2 linked regions of the Desulfosarcina ovata subsp. ovata genome follow. The protein of the gene in region 1 interacts with the protein of each later gene in a pairwise test. Links are inferred from orthologs where the notes say so. Each region holds a gene or a part of one and is shown in the gene's direction. Other genes may lie near its edges.

Evidence for each region.
Region 2: the proteins of GN112_RS18200 (region 1) and mrdA interact in binary tests that used the Escherichia coli proteins (3 or more experiments, as listed by UniProt). The link is inferred for Desulfosarcina ovata subsp. ovata from one-to-one orthologs.

The regions. Positions count from the first base shown.
Region 1 is NZ_AP021879.1:4,104,937-4,114,637, forward strand. The notes cover bases 3,808-6,846. They hold GN112_RS18200 (penicillin-binding protein 1A), read left to right. Parts: upstream 3,808-4,158; coding sequence 4,159-6,534; downstream 6,535-6,846. Other genes in these bases: GN112_RS18205 (response regulator), read left to right, coding at 6,598-6,846. In the rest of the region: GTPase Era, read right to left, coding at 1-739; yihA (ribosome biogenesis GTP-binding protein YihA/YsxC), read right to left, coding at 732-1,319; GN112_RS18185 (pyridoxal phosphate-dependent aminotransferase), read right to left, coding at 1,337-2,479; hisG (ATP phosphoribosyltransferase), read right to left, coding at 2,504-3,379; hisI (phosphoribosyl-AMP cyclohydrolase), read right to left, coding at 3,376-3,753; more of GN112_RS18205, read left to right, coding at 6,847-7,236; GN112_RS18210 (HEAT repeat domain-containing protein), read right to left, coding at 7,223-8,023; GN112_RS18215 (hypothetical protein), read right to left, coding at 8,117-8,497; GN112_RS18220 (UvrD-helicase domain-containing protein), read right to left, coding at 8,508-9,701. UniProt on the Escherichia coli protein: Cell wall formation. Synthesis of cross-linked peptidoglycan from the lipid intermediates.
Region 2 is NZ_AP021879.1:6,667,756-6,675,318, forward strand. The notes cover bases 2,049-5,047. They hold mrdA (penicillin-binding protein 2), read left to right. Parts: upstream 2,049-2,610; coding sequence 2,611-4,485; downstream 4,486-5,047. Other genes in these bases: mreC (rod shape-determining protein MreC), read left to right, coding at 2,049-2,093; GN112_RS34640 (hypothetical protein), read left to right, coding at 2,090-2,614; rodA (rod shape-determining protein RodA), read left to right, coding at 4,489-5,047. Also shown: GN112_RS29250 (serine hydrolase domain-containing protein), read left to right, coding at 1-89; GN112_RS29255 (rod shape-determining protein), read left to right, coding at 213-1,253; more of mreC, read left to right, coding at 1,257-2,048; more of rodA, read left to right, coding at 5,048-5,592; GN112_RS29275 (bactofilin family protein), read left to right, coding at 5,654-6,058; GN112_RS29280 (F0F1 ATP synthase subunit B), read left to right, coding at 6,204-6,629; GN112_RS29285 (F0F1 ATP synthase subunit B), read left to right, coding at 6,629-7,243; atpH (ATP synthase F1 subunit delta), read left to right, coding at 7,243-7,563. UniProt on the Escherichia coli protein: Catalyzes cross-linking of the peptidoglycan cell wall. Responsible for the determination of the rod shape of the cell. Is probably required for lateral peptidoglycan synthesis and maintenance of the correct diameter during lateral and centripetal growth.

The DNA.
Region 1 (9,701 bases):
CGCGCTCCACATGGATGGTGGCATGGATGCGGGCCAGGGCCCCGTTTTTCTCCTCTTTGAAGAGATCGACGGTTACCGCCACCGCGTAGGGAATCTCCTGCCCGGTGAGACGGATGGCTTTTTCGCGGATCATCTCTGCGGCAATGAACCGCATGGGCAGGTCGGTGAGGCTTTCCGGTGGAAAAAACGGTGGGCCCGGAGGCAGGGCCGCCTCCATGGCATCCAGCAGGCGATCGACCTGCTCGCCCCGTTTCGCACTGATCGGGACCACGGCCGAAAAATCAAAGGCCGCCGACCAGTGCTCGATCTGGGAGAGGAGGGCCGGCCGTTGAACCTGGTCAATTTTATTGAGCGCCAGCACCACCGGACGCTGATGCTGATCGAGTTTTTCCAGGAGCAGCTGTTCAGACGCCTTGTCCGGGTTGATGGCATCCACCACCAGCAAGATCAGGTCGACTTCCGCAAGGGTGGACAGGGCGGCATCGACGATGCGGGTGTTGAGCGGGTTGCGGGCCCGATGGATCCCCGGGGTATCCAGAAAAACCATCTGGGACGACTGGCGGTGCACCACACCCAAAATCCGATTTCGGGTGGTCTGGGGCTTTTTCGACGTAATCGACAGCTTCTGCCCCAGCATGCGGTTAAGCAGGGTGGATTTGCCGGCATTGGGGGCACCGAGGATGGCGACATAACCGGATCGGAAAGCGCCGGTCGCATCAGGATTGATCTCGTTATTCATCGCCAGTGACCCTTTCGATGGCCGACCAGACCTGTGGCAATCCCTGCCGCGTTTTGGCGGAAAAGAGGGTTAATGCGGTTTCATCCACGTTCAGGGCTCCCGCAATGGCCCGGCGCTGCTTTTTCTGGGCCGATTTCGACAATTTATCCGCCTTGGTCAGCACCAGGATGGCCGCCCGCCCGTAGAGCGACAGCCAATCGATGAAATTCTGTTCCTCGATACCGGGAATCCGCCGGATATCCAGAATCAACACCACGGCCCTGAGGGTTTCGCGCCCCTTCAAATAGGTTTCGATCATCGGTCCCCAGTGACGGCGCACCGACTCGGGAACCCGGGCATACCCGTAGCCGGGCAGATCCACCAGGGACAGGTTCTGGTTGACGGTGAAAAAATTGATCAGCTGGGTGCGGCCGGGCGTGGAACTGGTTTTCACCAGTCGTTTGCGGTTGACCAGGGTGTTGATCAGCGAAGATTTGCCCACGTTGGAGCGACCGGCAAACGCCACCTCGGGCAGCAGCGCCTCGGGGTACTGAGTGGGTTTGACGGCACTGGTGACAAATTCTGCCGATTTGACAAGCATGGGCGTTATCGTTCCGTTTACGACCGGGTCTTCAGATAGGCCTCCAGGCGGTTTAAGCCCTCGGCGATATTTTCCATGGAATTGGCGTAGGAAAACCGCAGGTACCCTTCCCCGTTTGCGCCAAAATCGATCCCCGGCGTCACGCCCACGCAGGCCTTCTCCAGAATCTCGAAGGCCAGGGCGTAAGAGTCGTTGGAGAGGTGTTTGGCATTGGCAAAGACGTAGAAGGCACCGGTGGGTTCGACGGTGATCCCCAACCCCATCTCTTTCAGGCGCCGGATCATGAATATCCGGCGTTCGTTGTAAATGCGTTTCATGCGGGCCACATCCTCGCCGGCCGATTTCAAGGCGGCGATCCCGGCCTTCTGGATCATGGCGTTGGCCGAAATAAAAAAGTTCTGCTGCACCTTCTGAATCGGACGCATGAATTCCTTGGGCGCGATCAAATACCCCAGGCGCAACCCGGTCATGGCAAACAGTTTGGAAAACCCGTTGAGCACAAACGCCCGGTCGGTGAACTCGAGGATGGAGTGCTCTTTTCCTTCGTAGACCAGCCCCTGGTAAATCTCATCGGAGACGATCCAGGGGGACATCCCGGCTATGGCCTGCATACGCGATTCGGACAGCAGGTTACCCGTGGGATTGGAGGGGGAGTTGATGAAAATTGCGCGGGTGCGGTCACCGAGCTTATTTTCGATGGCCTCGGGGCGGTACTGAAACCCATCCTCCTCGAAAACCGGTACCGTTACCGGCACCCCGCCGACGAACTTGATGAAATTGGGGTAGCAGGCGTAATGCGGGTCGGAAAGAATCACCTCGTCACCGGCCTCGAGCAGGGCGGCGAAGATCATGAAAATGGCCGGAGAGGTGCCCGAGGTCACCACCACCTGATCCGGCTGGACGGAAACGCCGTAAGTGGTGTGATAATACTCGCAGATCGCTTCCCGTAGTTCCGGAAGCCCCAGGCTGTGGGTATAATGGGTGAATCCGTTCGCCAGGGCATCGCAGGCAGCGGCTTTGACACATTCGGGGGTATCGAAATCGGGCTCGCCCACCTCCAGATGCACAATGTCTTTGCCTTCACATTCCAGTTCACAGGCCCGTTCCAGAACATCCATAACGATAAAGGATGTCATCTCTTCGGTGCGTTTCGATGCCATGCCCATTCCCCCTTGAAAAGGAAATCAGATTACCTTGTTGAGCGGATACTCGATAATACCTTCGGCACCCTGCTTGAGCAGTTCGGGAATCAGGTCCCGGACTACGTTGGTGCCCACGACCGTCTCCACGGAAAACCAATCCGACTGGTACAGGGAGGCGACGGTGGGAGCGTTGAGACTGGGCAGCAGATCGACCACCTGGGCCAGCTTTTCTTGCGGCACGTTCATCTTGATCCCGACCAGTTTTTCTCCCAGCAGGGCGCCTTTGAGCAAAAGGGCGATCTGTTCGACCTTTTCGCGCTTCTGCGGATCTTCCCAGGCGCTTCGATTAACGATCAGCTGGGTGTTGGTCTGCATGAGTTCGTGGATAATGCGCAGGCCGTGGGCCTTGATGGTGCTGCCGGTTTCGGTCACCTCGACAATGGCATCGGCCAGGCCGGAGACCACCTTGGCTTCCGTGGCCCCCCAGGAAAACGCCACTTTGACGGAGATATTGCGGCTCTCGAAATAGCGCTTGGTGAATTGCACCAGTTCGGTGGCGATCTTTTTGCCCTCCAAATCTTCAAGGGTTTTGATCGGTGAATCATAAGGGACCGCCAGCACCCAGCGGGCCGGACGGGCGCTGACCTTGGAATAGATCAGGTCTTCGGCCACATGCACATCGGAATCATTTTCGGCAATCCAGTCTTTTCCGGTAAGTCCGGCATCCAGGGTTCCGTTTTCCACATAGCGGGACATTTCCTGGGCACGGCAGATGGCACACTCGATGGACTCGTCGTTAATTTCCGGAAAATAACTGCGATCATTAACATTGATGGTCCAACCGGACCGTTTGAACAACGCAAACGTGGCGTTCTGCAAACTTCCTTTGGGAATACCCAACTTCAGCGGCATGGTCATTCTTTATAAACCTCCTTGGGATCAAAAACGGGCTCGCCGACAGTCACCAGCGACCCGTTGTCCACTTTTTGATAGAAGCAACTGGCATATCCGGTATGACAGGCCGCCCCGCCCACCTGTTCCACTTTAAGCAGCACGGTGTCGTTGTCGCAGTCCACCCGGATCTCCTTTACGTTTTGGATATGGCCGGATGTCAGTCCCTTGACCCACAGGGTGTCACGGCTCCGGCTGTAATAGGTGGCCCGTCCGGTTTTCAGCGTCTCTTCCCAAGCCGCCCGGTTCATAAACGCCAACATCAGGACATCACCGGTTTCAACATCCTGGGCAATGGCCGGAACCAGGCCGCCCATTTTTTCAAAATCGAGTTCAATCATTTGTTTTTACTCCATTCCCGTCCGTCTCCGACCATTCTTTGCCCGCCCCTCCATCAAAGCAACCATTGTTTCATTCATTCTGCCAACCGGATACAAACGATCCCATTTTAATGGGCGCCATCGGCCCGACAGAAGAAGCGGATCAGCCGTGTTCGGACAAATAAGATAAAACCGGATTATCTAATCAGATCGACTGCCGGAGTCAATCCCTTTTTTTTGCAACTGCGGGATAATCTTGCGAAAAATTATTTACTTTGTTAGGGTAATCCGATTAATCGTTCAATCCGCAAAAGAAGCGATAAAGGGATCGTTTACTACCGGAAAACCCGGCCTGCAGACCGGAAACAGATAACCGGACAGACTTTCTAATCCGCTATGACCAGAGAAAAAAGCACTTCGCAAATCATGAAAAACAGGGCTCGGCGAAAGCCCGGGGCAACCATCGGGCGACTGATCAAATGGTCACTGGCACTGGCTTTCGTCCTGATGTTGATGGGTACGGCAGCCATGGTCGGCGTCTACTACTATATGAGTGACGGTTTGCCGAAAATTTCGTCTCTGAGCGATTACCGCCCACCCATTATCACCACCGTATATTCGGATGACAACCGAAAAATAGCCGAATTCTACAAAGAGCGGCGAATCGTCGTGCCCCTATCGAAAATCCCGATTCAACTCCAACAGGCGTTTATCGCAGCTGAAGATTCGCGCTTTTACAAACACCAGGGCATCGATTTTTTCAGTATCGTCCGGGCATTCATCAAAAACCTGGAAGCGGGAGCGATTGTTCAGGGCGGCAGCACCATCACCCAGCAGGTCACCAAATCGTTTCTGTTGACCCCCGAACGCAGTTACGAAAGAAAAATTAAAGAGGCGATTTTGGCCTATCGCATCGACAAGACCTTTACCAAAGAGGAGATTCTTTACCTTTACCTGAATCAGATCTACCTGGGACATGGGGCCTATGGTGTCGAAGCGGCCGCCGAAAACTATTTCGGAAAGTCCGTCAGTGAGTTGAACCTGGCCGAATGTGCCATTCTGGCCGGACTGCCCCAGGCCCCCAGCCGATATTCACCTTTCCGCCACCCCGAGCGGGCCAAACAGCGTCAAATTTACGTGCTCAACCGGATGCTCGAGGAAGGCTTCATCGATAATACGCAAGTCACCGAAGCCATTGACGTCAAGATGGACATCAAACCCAGGCGAAACTGGTACATCGAAGAGGTCCCCATCTATACCGAACACGTCCGGCGCTATGTGGAAAAAAAATACGGCGCCGATGCCCTCTATACGCAGGGACTGAAAATTTTTACCGCCGTCAACATCGAGATGCAGAAAGCGGCCCGCCGGGAAATAGAAAAAGGCCTGCGCGATCTGGACCGCCGGCAGGGATACCGGGGGCCGGAATCTCACCTGGCCGTCGAGGCGATTGAACCATTTTGTGAGGAACAAAAGGCCCTGATCGAAAAATCCCCGCTGGTCGAAGGAAACTCGGTCAAGGGTGTGGTGATCGACGTGGACGACAGCGGGGGAAAAGCCACGGTGCGCATGGGGGATGCGCGGGGGATGATTCCCATCGATGATATCCGCTGGGCACGCAAACCCAATCCAAAACTGGCCGCCTATCAGGCTCGCGTCAAGAAAGTGAGCCGCGTGCTCGCCACCGGCGATGTAATTCTGGTTCGATTGAATAAAAAGACAAACAATGAAGAGTTATGGGACCTGTCTCTGGATCAGGTGCCTGATGCCCAGAGCGCCCTGCTCTGCATTGAGGCGGAAACCGGCCTCGTCAAAGTGATGGTCGGTGGCCGTGATTTCATGGAAAGCCAGTTTAACCGCGCCGTTCAATCCCATCGTCAGCCAGGATCGGCCTTCAAACCGATTCTCTATGCGGCGGCACTGGACAAAGGCTATACCGCGGCAACCGAAATCATCGACGCCCCCATTGTTTTTGATGATGAGGAGCGTGACTTAACCTGGAAACCGAAAAATTACGGAAAGAAATTCTACGGACCCACGCTGCTGCGTGAAGCACTGACCAAATCCCGTAATGTGGTCTCCATTAAAATTCTTCAGGATATCGGCGTGGATTACTGCATTGACTACGCCAGAAAACTGGGCATCACATCGCCCTTGGCGCGAGATCTTTCCATCGCCCTGGGATCCTCTGGGGTAACGCTCCTCGAACTGGTCAATGCCTATGCGGTTTTCGCCAACCAGGGATATCTGATCGAACCGGCCTTCATCACAAAAATTGAAGATCGATGGGGAAATGTGCTCGAAGAAATGAACCCTTCCAGGGAAAGGGTAATCGAAAAAAGCACGGCTTACATCATCACCAGCCTGATGGAAAGCGTGGTCAAGGAAGGCACTGGAAAACGGGTCAGGGCACTTAACCGTCCTGTCGCCGGTAAAACCGGCACCACCAATGATCTGCAGGATGCCTGGTTTATGGGCTACACCCCACAGTATATTACCGGTGTTTGGGTCGGCCACGATATAAACAAAACCCTGGGCAAAGGTGAAACCGGATCAAGAACCGCCAGCCCCATCTGGCTCGGTTTCATGCAGGCGGTGCTGAAAGACAAACCGGTACGCGTCTTTCCGGTTCCCGAAGGCGTCGTTTTCGCAAAAATCGATGCTCGGACCGGCTTGTTGCCCATTCCCGAATCCCGCGACACCATCTTTGAATGTTTTAAGGAAGGCACGGAGCCAACCGAGTACACCAAACGGCCAAACAGCATTGTGGATGCGGAATCGTTCTTTAAATCCGACATGTAATGGCGACCCGGCCATGGTTTGACGGATTCATTTTACGATCCTTATATCTGAAAGTCGAACCGTATGATCAAAGTCCTGCTGGCAGACGATCACAGTATTGTTCGGGCCGGTTTGCGCCGGATTGTCGAAGAAAGTGGCGACATTGAAGTCGTGGCCGAAGCGTCGGATGGCCGCGAAGCGATTCTGGCGGTCAGAAAGGAAAAACCCGATGTGGCGGTGATTGATATATCCATGCCCGTATTGGATGGACTGGAAGTAATCACCCAACTGAAAAGCGAAAATCCGCAATTGCCGATTCTCGTTTTAACCATGCACGAAGAACATCAGTATGTGGTGCGCGCCATCGAGACCGGCGCCATGGGCTATATCACCAAACAGAGCGCACCGGAGCAACTGGTCAAAGCGATCCGCAAGGTTCATTCCGGGTCCCTTTTTCTAACTGCCGATGCCGCCGAAGCACTGGCGCTCCGGGTTGCCAAAGGAAGTCAGTCCCAAAGCCCGCTGGAAACCCTCTCTACCCGCGAACTCCAGGTGTTGCGCCGTCTGGCCATGGGTTACACCAACCGCGAAATCGCCTCGGCCTATCACATCAGCATAAAAACCGTTGATACCTATCGGTTCCGTCTTTTGAAAAAACTGAATCTGCGCAACAACGCCGACCTTTCCCGATTTGCCATTCAGAACCGCCTCATTGAAGCTTGACCCGGCCATACAGCCGGATGGCTGCCTGTCTGACCGGAAGATCCCCATCATTTAAAAGCAAACGGATCTCTTCTTTCAGCAGATGGTAATCGTCGGCTTTACAGCCCAACAGATTGTCCAACACCTGAAGACGGACCCGGGGTTCCCGGTCAGCCAGAAGCCGGCGGTAAAAATCCACAATCCTTGTCGTCAGGGGAAGCATTCCCAACCCGGTCAGGCCATCCACCCGCAACTCCATGGGAATATCGCCCATATTTTCAATATAGACGGATTCGACATCCGGAAACTTTTCTGCGAACCGCCAGAGATGGAGCAATATGCTGCGTTTCTCTTCCATTAACCCCACCTGCAGGCGCGTTGTCAGAAATTCGAAAACATATCCATCTCCCACGGATACCATTGCCGACACCACTGCGGCCTGAACATCACGGTCAAGATCGTCAAAATGATGAATCAGTGCCGAAACCGCCGGGTGGTTTCCCTCCCAACCCAGCGCCAATGCACAGGCAATTCGAATCGATGGCGCCGAATGGTCCAGCATGTTGATCAACGCAGCGTTGAGCGATAGGACATCTCTGCTCAGGGAGGCAGCCAGGCCCAGTTGAACCGCAGCGGCAGCGCGAATCTGTTCATCCGTTGCTCCTCCCACCACCAGATCGTACAATGGCCACAACACCCTGTCCTTTCCGGCATAGCCGAGCAGTGGAATGATCTTTATCAGCAGGGGCGTATCGGCATGCGGCAAGGCCTCGAGAAGGATGGCGATGCCGCTTTCCGGATCACTCAAAAAGGATTCCATATCCTCAAGATAACCTCGCACCTTATCCAAAAGGCGATGGGAACGATCAAACGGAATAAGTGTGGCCTTTTTCATTTATATTCAATTGAATGGGGTTTGTTTTGCATGAAGGCATTTCAATATGTATTTGGCTGGAAAATCCGCATGGCAGAAATAGGTTCTGCCCATCTCGGATGCATGCTGGCAGATCGTTTCTATAATCTGCGCTTTTTCGCCTTCACTGACAAAATTTCTTTCATGCTTCTGTTTAAAAACGACCGACGGACCCAGCAGATCCCTTATCTTCTGATACTTTTTTTCGTCCATAAAAAAATGGGTAAACCATTTTTTGTCCACGCAAACAACAATCTCGATCCAAATGCAAATATACCATCGATCGGCAGCAATTTTTCTGGATTGATCAATACACTGCATCGTTAATCCATTATCCAGTTGGACGGATAAGATCGGATCGGTTGACATGGCTTACTCCTTAAAACAGAGACAGTTGTTTCTGTATCGCTGGTTGTGGCCGGTTCAGGCCGGTTGCGCTGAATTCCTTATAGATGTTTTCGATATCGTTGACAAAGGGAGAGAGTTGGCGCGGTTGCATCTGGCCATTGATCAGTCGGGTCTTGGCCCGGGTCAGAAAGAGATGCCGCTTGGCCCGGGTCAGCGCCACATAGAACAGCCGGCGTTCCTCTTCCAGATCAGCGGGACGATTAACGGATTGATAGGGAATCCATCCATCTTCGCAGCCCGCAATAAAAACCACCGAAAATTCAAGCCCCTTTGACGCATGCATGGTGCTCAGGGAAACTTTTTCAACCCGATGGTCATAAGTATCCGTATCCCTGCAAAGGGCGAGCGCTGCTAAAAACCCGGCCGCATCATCCGAACGATGCGCATCGGCCGCTTCCATCATGTGCTGAAATCCCTTTTCAAATCCCGGTTCATCACCAACGGTTTCAAGTATGCCACTTTGTTCGGTGATCATATCGAGACCGGATCGCAGCGAAAGGGTCTCCACTCGTTGCTTCCAGTCCGATATTTGGTTTAAAAAATCGTATAATTGCTGCTGCTTTGATATTCCCATGCCGGGGATGGGCAATCGTCGCGATTGAATCAGGGCCTCTTTAATTGGCAGACGGTTCCGATAAGCCCATGACTTCAGTTTTTCCACTGTTTTCCCGGAAATACCGGGTTTCAGGTGATCACTGGCCATCTGGATGTCGGCAAACGTCCCCAATCCATGAATCAGCCTGAAAATAGAAACGACCCCTTTTATTCCAGGATGGTCCAATACGGATTGACGATCGATCACCTGGCAGGGAATACCGGCCTTTTCCAGCATTCGCCGAATGGGATCGGCCTGAATTCGGGTTCGAAACAAAACCGCAAAGTCGGAAAAGCTCAAGCCGCCTGTTTGTGTGGATCCATCCACCGCACCGGAATCCATTGAAAAAAAGCCAATGCCGCCGATCATCGTTTCAATGGTCTTGCCAATGGCCACCGCTTCGGTATTTTCCGTTTGCGCTTCCGTGACCTGAATGGTGCGATCGCCGACGTGGTCGGAATAGACGGCCCGACGATGGCCGGTGTCGAGCCGTTCGGCATTCTTTTGGATTACCTGCGACGATACCTCCAGAATGGTTTGGGTGGATCGATAGTTTTTTCTCAGGAAGAC
Region 2 (7,563 bases), 2.6 Mb from region 1 along the record:
ACCCCTTCCGGTGGAACAACCGATTGCGTCAATTCCGCCCCATGATCCACGACAGGATCATGGAACAAATTGGAATTCAATCGAATTAAAGCTGATTTCAACAAATTAAGGCTTGAAATGACCGGATGTTTCTGGTACCCGTTCAAAAAGTGTGCCCTCCGGGCAAAGCGGCCATTCGGGGACGTTACGAATCAATTACAATAAGAGGCGGCATGAACTTTATCGATTCCGTTCTGGGAGTCTTTTCCAGCGATCTGGCCATTGATCTGGGCACGGCCAACACGCTTGTTTACGTCAAAGGCAAAGGCATTGTTCTCAGTGAACCTTCGGTGGTGGCCGTGCGTACGGACAATCGCACCAAAAACCGGGTTTTGGCTGTCGGCTTGGAAGCAAAGAATATGCTGGGCCGCACGCCGGGAAATATCGTGGCCATTCGTCCCATGCGTGATGGAGTGATTGCCGATTTTGAAGTGACCGAGGCCATGCTGCGTCACTTCATCCACAAGGTGCACAACCGGCGGACCTTTGTCCGGCCGCGCATCATCGTCGCCGTGCCGTCGGGCATCACCCAGGTGGAAAAGCGTGCCGTGCGCGAATCGGCGGAGTCGGCCGGCGCCCGCGAGGTTTTTCTCATCGAGGAGCCCATGGCGGCGGCCATCGGCGCCGACCTGCCGATCACCGAGCCCACCTGTAATATGGTGGTGGACATCGGCGGCGGTACCACCGAGGTGGCGGTCATCTCCCTGGCCGGTATCGTCTACAGCCGCTCCCTGCGGGTGGCCGGCGACAAGATGGACGAGGCCATCATCCAGTATGTCAAACGCAAGTATAACCTGCTCATCGGTGAGCGTACGGCCGAGATCATCAAAACCACCATCGGTAATGCCTATCCGGATCCCAACAAGGTGGAGACCATCGAGGTCAAGGGGCGTGACCTGGTGACCGGTATTCCCAAGATTCTGGCCATCGATTCCGAAGAGATTCGCGAGGCCATATCCGAGCAGATCGAAGCCATTGTTGAAACGGTGAAAATCGCCCTGGAGCAGACACCGCCGGAACTGGCCGCCGATATTGTTGACCGCGGCATCGTGCTGACCGGTGGAGGCGCCCTGCTGAAAAATCTCGACAAACTGCTTCGGGAAGAAAGTGGTTTGCCCATTACGGTGACCGAAGATCCCCTTTCCACCGTGGCCCTGGGCTCCGGCAAGGCGCTGGACAGCATCGAAATCCTCAAACAGGTTATTATCATCTAACCCATGTTTTCAAAAAGGATGATTCTGGTTGCCGTGGTGATCGTTCTGGTCGCGGTGAACGTCATCCTCCTGACCATAACGGGCAAACATGCCCAGGCCCCTGCCGGCCTTGGCCGGGGCGCGATGATCATCGTCTCCCCATTTCAAAAGCATCTTACCGCCTTCATGCAGTCGATCAAGTCGGTTTGGCAGCGTTACTTTTTCCTGGTTTCCACGGCCGAGGAAAACCGGCAATTGAAAAAAAAACTGGGTGAAAGTCTGCAGAAGCTCAACCGGTGCAGTGAGACCGAACTGGCCAATGCCCGGTTGCGCCACCTGCTGGACTTTGACGACGAGACCCCCCGAAGCATGATTGCCGCCCAGGTGGTGGGCAAGGACCCGTCGCCCTGGTCCAAAACGATCATTGTGGACAAAGGCACCGTCAATGACATCCGCCAGGGACTTCCCGTGGTGGTCCCCGAGGGGATTGTGGGCGTGGTGGTCGAGGCCTCGGGGCACTTTGCCAAGGTGCTTTTGCTGATCGATCCCAACAGTGCCGTCGACGCCCTGGTCCAGAAGACCCGTGCGCGCGGCATCGTCAAGGGCGGCGGTGCCGATTTCTGCATTTTCGATTACGTGTTGCGCAAACACGAAATCCGTGTCGGGGATACGGTGGTTTCATCAGGCCTTGACGGCGTTTTCCCCAAGGGCCTGCGGGTGGGGCGCATCTCTGAAGTCGTGCGGTCGAACGCCGGTATTTTTCAAAAGGTGTCGGTCACGCCGGACGTGGACTTCGAGATTCTTGAAGAGGTGTTTGTCATATATAAACCGGCCGTTGAGATGTTTCACGGTGGACGATGATAGTTGCCTATCTGTTGCTTGTCTGTCTTGGGTTGATCATCCTTCAAACCACCCTGTTGGTGGGAGGGGCGGCCTATTTGTATGATCTGTTTGCTCCGTTCGTGGTTTATCTGGCGGTCTGCCAGCGGCCCCGGGAAGCCCTCCCGGCGCTTCTTGTGGGGGGGCTGGTGATGGACGGAATTTCCGGTGGTGTGTTCGGTGTCTACCTGAGTGTCTACCTGTGGATGTATGCGGGCGGGCGTTGGGCCATTCAGTTCCTGCATGTGGGCAATGTGATTCTGATGCCGCTGCTGGTGATCGCCGGTGTGGCGTTTGAGAGCCTGGCAGTCGCCTTTTCGGCCGTTGTGCTGGCTTCGGCGGCATGGCCGGTGGAGTCCCTTTTTTCTGTCGTTGCCGGACAGATCCTCTGGGGTACGGTTACCGGTCCCTTCCTCATGCTGCTGTTTATCCGTGGGCAGAAAACCGTCGATGGATTGGGGAAATCGTATTTCGCCCGGAAAAATTCATTGGGAAATCCTTGACCAATTACCTGGACAATGTGGACAGTGAGTGGTTCAGCCAGCGACTCAGCGTGGCGCTAACCATTGTGGTGGCTGCGTTCGTAATCCTGATTGCCCGTCTGTTTTACCTTCAGGTCATCAACGGGGCGGAACTTCGCCGTCAGTCGGAGATCAACAGCATCCGCCTGAAAAATGTCGATGCCACCCGGGGGTTGATTTACGACTGCCAGGGCCGCCTTCTGGCGGATAATCGGCCGGCCTACGATTTGAATATCATCGTCAAGGATGCCGGCCCCCTCGAGCCCACCATTGCCAAATTGTCAGATTACTCCGGTATCCCCGAGGCGCAGTTGTGGGCGCAGCTGGAAAAGGCCAAGGGTTCCCGGGCCTATAAACCGGTGCTGCTCAAACCGGATATCAGTCGTGATGAACTGGCTGCCATTGAGGTCAACCGCTGGGACCTGCCCGGCATCATGGTGAACATTTCGCCGCGCAGGGATTACGTGTTCAGTCCCAGCGCGGCCCACATTCTGGGTTATATGGGGGAGATCAACGTCGATGAGTTGAAGCAAAAGCGCCATCAGGGGTGCAAAACCGGCGACTATATCGGCAAGTACGGCATTGAACGCGCAAGGGAGCCGTGGCTGCGCGGCAAACGCGGCGGTCAGCAGGTGGAGGTCAATGCCACCGGCCAGGTGGTCCGGGTGCTCAGTACGGTGGATGCGGTTCCGGGAAACAACGTGGTGCTCTCCATCGACCATGCCCTCCAGGTGGTGGCCGAGGAACTGCTGGTCGACCAGGCCGGTGCGGCAGTGGCGGTGGAACCCGATACCGGCCAGGTTCTGGCCATGGTTTCGAGTCCCTCTTTTGACCAGAACGCCTTTATTTCGGGGATGAGCCACGATGCATGGAACGTATTGATCTCCGATCCGCAGCATCCGCTGGAGAATAAGGCCATTCAGGCCGAATACCCCCCCGCTTCGACGTATAAGATCATTGCCGCTGCCGCCGGTCTTGAAGAAGGGCTGATTGACGAAAGCAGTTCGGTCTTCTGCCCCGGTTTTCTCAAATTCGGCAATCGCACCTATCGCTGCTGGAAACGTTGGGGACATGGGGAAGTGGACATCTACAAGGCACTCAGCGAATCCTGTGATGTCTATTTTTATAAGCTGGGGCAGGAACTCGGCGTCGACCGTCTGGCCTGGTACGCCAGGGCCTTCGGATTGGGAGAACCCACGGGGATCGATCTGAACCACGAGGGCAGCGGGCTGGTTCCCACCGCCGCATGGAAGAAACGCCGCACCGGGATATCCTGGCAGAAAGGCGAGACGCTGTCGGTAGTGATCGGCCAGGGATTCAATCTGACCACACCTTTGCAGATGGCCATGGTTGCCGCTACGGTGGGTAACGGGGGCACCCGCTACCGACCCAAAATTGTCAAGACCATCCGTACGGCCGATGGCAAAACGCTTTATGACAGTACCCCGGAGGTGGTCGGACGCCTGCCGGTTAGTGAAAAAAACTTGAATATTGTCCGTGAAGGATTGTTCAAGGCGGTCAATTCCCGCCATGGGACGGCCTGGCGCAGCCGGCTGGACGGCATGGCCATGAGCGGCAAGACCGGAACGGCCCAGGTGGTGGGGCGGCGGGAAGAGGATACCGATGGTGACGGCCAGGGGGAGCCGATCAAGGATCATGCCTGGTTTGTGGCCTATGCGCCGCGTGAGCATCCGAAAATCGCCGTTTCCGTGATCGTGGAACATGGCGAGCATGGGTCCAGTGCGGCGGCACCGGTAGCCGCCGAAATGATCCGCTTCTATCTTTCCGGTGGTTCGCAAGCTGCCGATACAACCGCTCCGGAAGGTTCGGTTGCACCCGGCCAGGGAGACTGATGCATGTTTGATCGACGGTTGCTGCAGTGTTTTGACTGGGGGTTGCTGACCCTGACCCTGGCCATTGGGGGCATCGGGCTGGTGGTGCTGTACAGTGCCGTGTCCGCCGGTGCAGCGCCACCGGACATTGTCCTGTTTAAAAAGCAGTTGATCTGGTATGGCGGCGGGATGGTGATTATGGTGCTGAGTTTTCTTTTTGATTACAAACAGTTCGAGCGATTCGCGAATGCGATTTATCTGGCTTCGGTCGCATCTCTGGTTGCGGTTCTGTTTTTCGGTAAATACGTCGGCGGATCCCGCCGCTGGTTATCGCTGGGGCCGTTTTCCCTACAACCTTCGGAGATGGCCAAAGTGGCGGTTATCATTGTGTTGGCCCGCTATTATGCCAAAATGATCAGTACCGGGGGAATGTCGTTTCGGGATCTGATGATGCCGGTTTTCTTGACGGCGATTCCCTTTGCCCTCATCGTCCGGCAACCCGATCTGGGAACCGCCATGGTGATCGCTTTGATTGCCGGTGTAATGACCCTGTTCGCCAAAATCGAACGCCGAACCTTCAGTTGGCTGGTGGCCACGTTTACCATGCTGGTTCCGCTGGTCTGGTTTTTTCTGCGGGGTTACCAGAAGCAGCGGATCCTGACTTTTCTTAACCCGGATCGCGATCCGCTGGGCGCCGGCTATCACATCATCCAGTCGAAAATCGCCATCGGATCGGGCATGCTTACCGGCAAGGGGTTTTTGAAGGGAACCCAAAATACCCTTTCTTTTTTGCCTGAACAGCATACCGACTTCATTTTTTCGGTACTGTCCGAGGAGTGGGGGATGGCCGGATCCCTGACCCTGATCGTTTTGTTTATGATCATGATTGCCTGGGGATTGAACATTGCCGGCCGCTGCCGGGATCCTTTCGGGATCATTCTATCCGTTGGGGTGACCGCCATGATTGCCTGGCAGGTGTTGATCAACATCGGAATGGTGATGGGACTCATGCCCGTGGTGGGGGTCACCCTGCCTTTTGTCAGTTATGGCGGTTCGTCAATCATTACCATGCTGATGGGGATTGGTTTGCTGATGAATGTAAGTATGCGGCGTTTCAAGTTTGAATAACGCGAATGGTGCGCAGGGGGCAGGGAGATTGATGTTCAAGACACAGAAACAGGGGGACACAATGAAAAAAAAAGAGCCGGCGGATCACATCTCCACACTGCTGGGTACCGGAACCACCATCGAGGGCACCCTGGCTTTCAAGGATACGATCCGGCTGGATGGTGCCGTGAGTGGGAAAATCGTTTCCGAGAAGGGCATGTTGATCGTTGGCGAACGGGCCGTGGTTCAGGCTGAGATACGGGTCGGCACGGCGATTATCAAGGGAACGGTCAACGGCCATGTCCACGCCTCCGAGCGTATTGAGGTCAATGCCCCGGCCAAGATCACCGGTGACATTCAGGCACCGGTCGTCTCCATCGAATCCGGTGTTCAGTTCAATGGAAACTGCAGCATGACAAAGCCCGAGCCACTGACGGCAAAGCCCCCGGCCGAAGCCAAACAAAAGCCTGACGCAGGCTCCGCATGACCGATTAATTTTTAAAAAACCTTTGACAATTCAATAACTCTGATGGTATAGACCGCCGGAGTTCGCACCTTTCGTAAGTTATATCATTCATAGACAATTTATCAGTTTCGGCAATTTTAAATCTTACTTCAACGGAGGCTCCTATATGGTAAGCGTCGATGGATCTATAGTCTTGCAAATTGTCAACTTTTTGCTTTTGATCTGGATTTTGAACATGGTGCTTTACAAACCGATCCGGAAGATTTTGTCGGAGCGAAAAGCGAAAGTGGATGGACTGGAAACCGCCATTGACGACTCCGCCCAGCAAGTCGTTACCAAAGAAAAGGAATATGCAGACGGTATCCGCCAGGCCAGGGCTGCGGGCCAGAAAGAAAAAGAGACCCTGATGCAGGCGGCCATGGAGGAGGAAAAGGCGATCGTCGGCAAGATCAACGAGTCCGCCCAGGCTGAACTCAAATCGGTCAAGGCCAAAATCGCTGCGGAGATGGATACCGTGAAAACCGCTCTCGAAGAAGAAATAGACGCATTTGCAGATGCGATAGAACAAAAAATATTGGGGAGGGTTGCTTAATGAACGTTTCAATCTTCAGACGGAAGCGCAACCGGGGTCGGTGGATCATACCACTGCTGATGGCTGCGCTTCTTTTGTTTGGTAGCGGGGCCCTGGCGCTTGCGTCCTCCGGGGGGGAGCACGAAGAGGCCGGCGCCAAGGGATGGGTGGCTACGGACACCTATCGGGTAATGAACTTTGCCGTGCTGTTCATCGGACTTTTTCTGGTTCTCAAAAAACCCGTTTCCCAGGCATTGGGCGGACGGATTAAGGGGATCAAGGAGCAACTGGAGGAGCTCGAGGCGAAAAAGAAGACGGCGGAGGCAAAGCTGGCCGAGTATGACACCAAAATGGCCGAATTGGACAAGGAGGCTGAAGTCTTGCTCGGCGAATACATCAAGCAGGGTGAAGACGCCAAAGCCAGAATCCTGAAAGAAGCCGAAGCGGCCGCCGAGAAGCTGAAAGAGCAGGCCAGCAAGAATATCGAGTACGAATTTCTGCAGGCAAAGGCGACGCTCAAGGAAGAAATCGTGGAAAAGGCACTGGTAAAGGCCGAGGCGATCATCAAACAGAGGATCACTTCGGACGACCAGGAAAAATTGGTGGATGAATATTTAGAGAAGGTGGTGGCATAGTGAAGAATTTGGCGATTGCAAGGCGGTACGCCAAAGCGCTTCTGCTGATCGGTAAAGAAGATGGCCAGACGGATACCTACCGGGAAGAGTTAAGCGCTTTTGCAAAACTGATCGAGCAGGAAAAGAGCCTTCAGCAGGTGCTGGTCAACCCGCTCTACAACGCGGACGGTCGCAAGAAGGTGCTGTTGAATTTGATCGATAATCTGAACCTGTCCAAAGCCATGGCCACTTTTCTCCTTTTTCTGTTCGACAAGGGGCGAATCGGCTTTTTGGGTAACATCAACGACTTTTTCCAGAAGTTTGCCGATGAACTCAAGGGG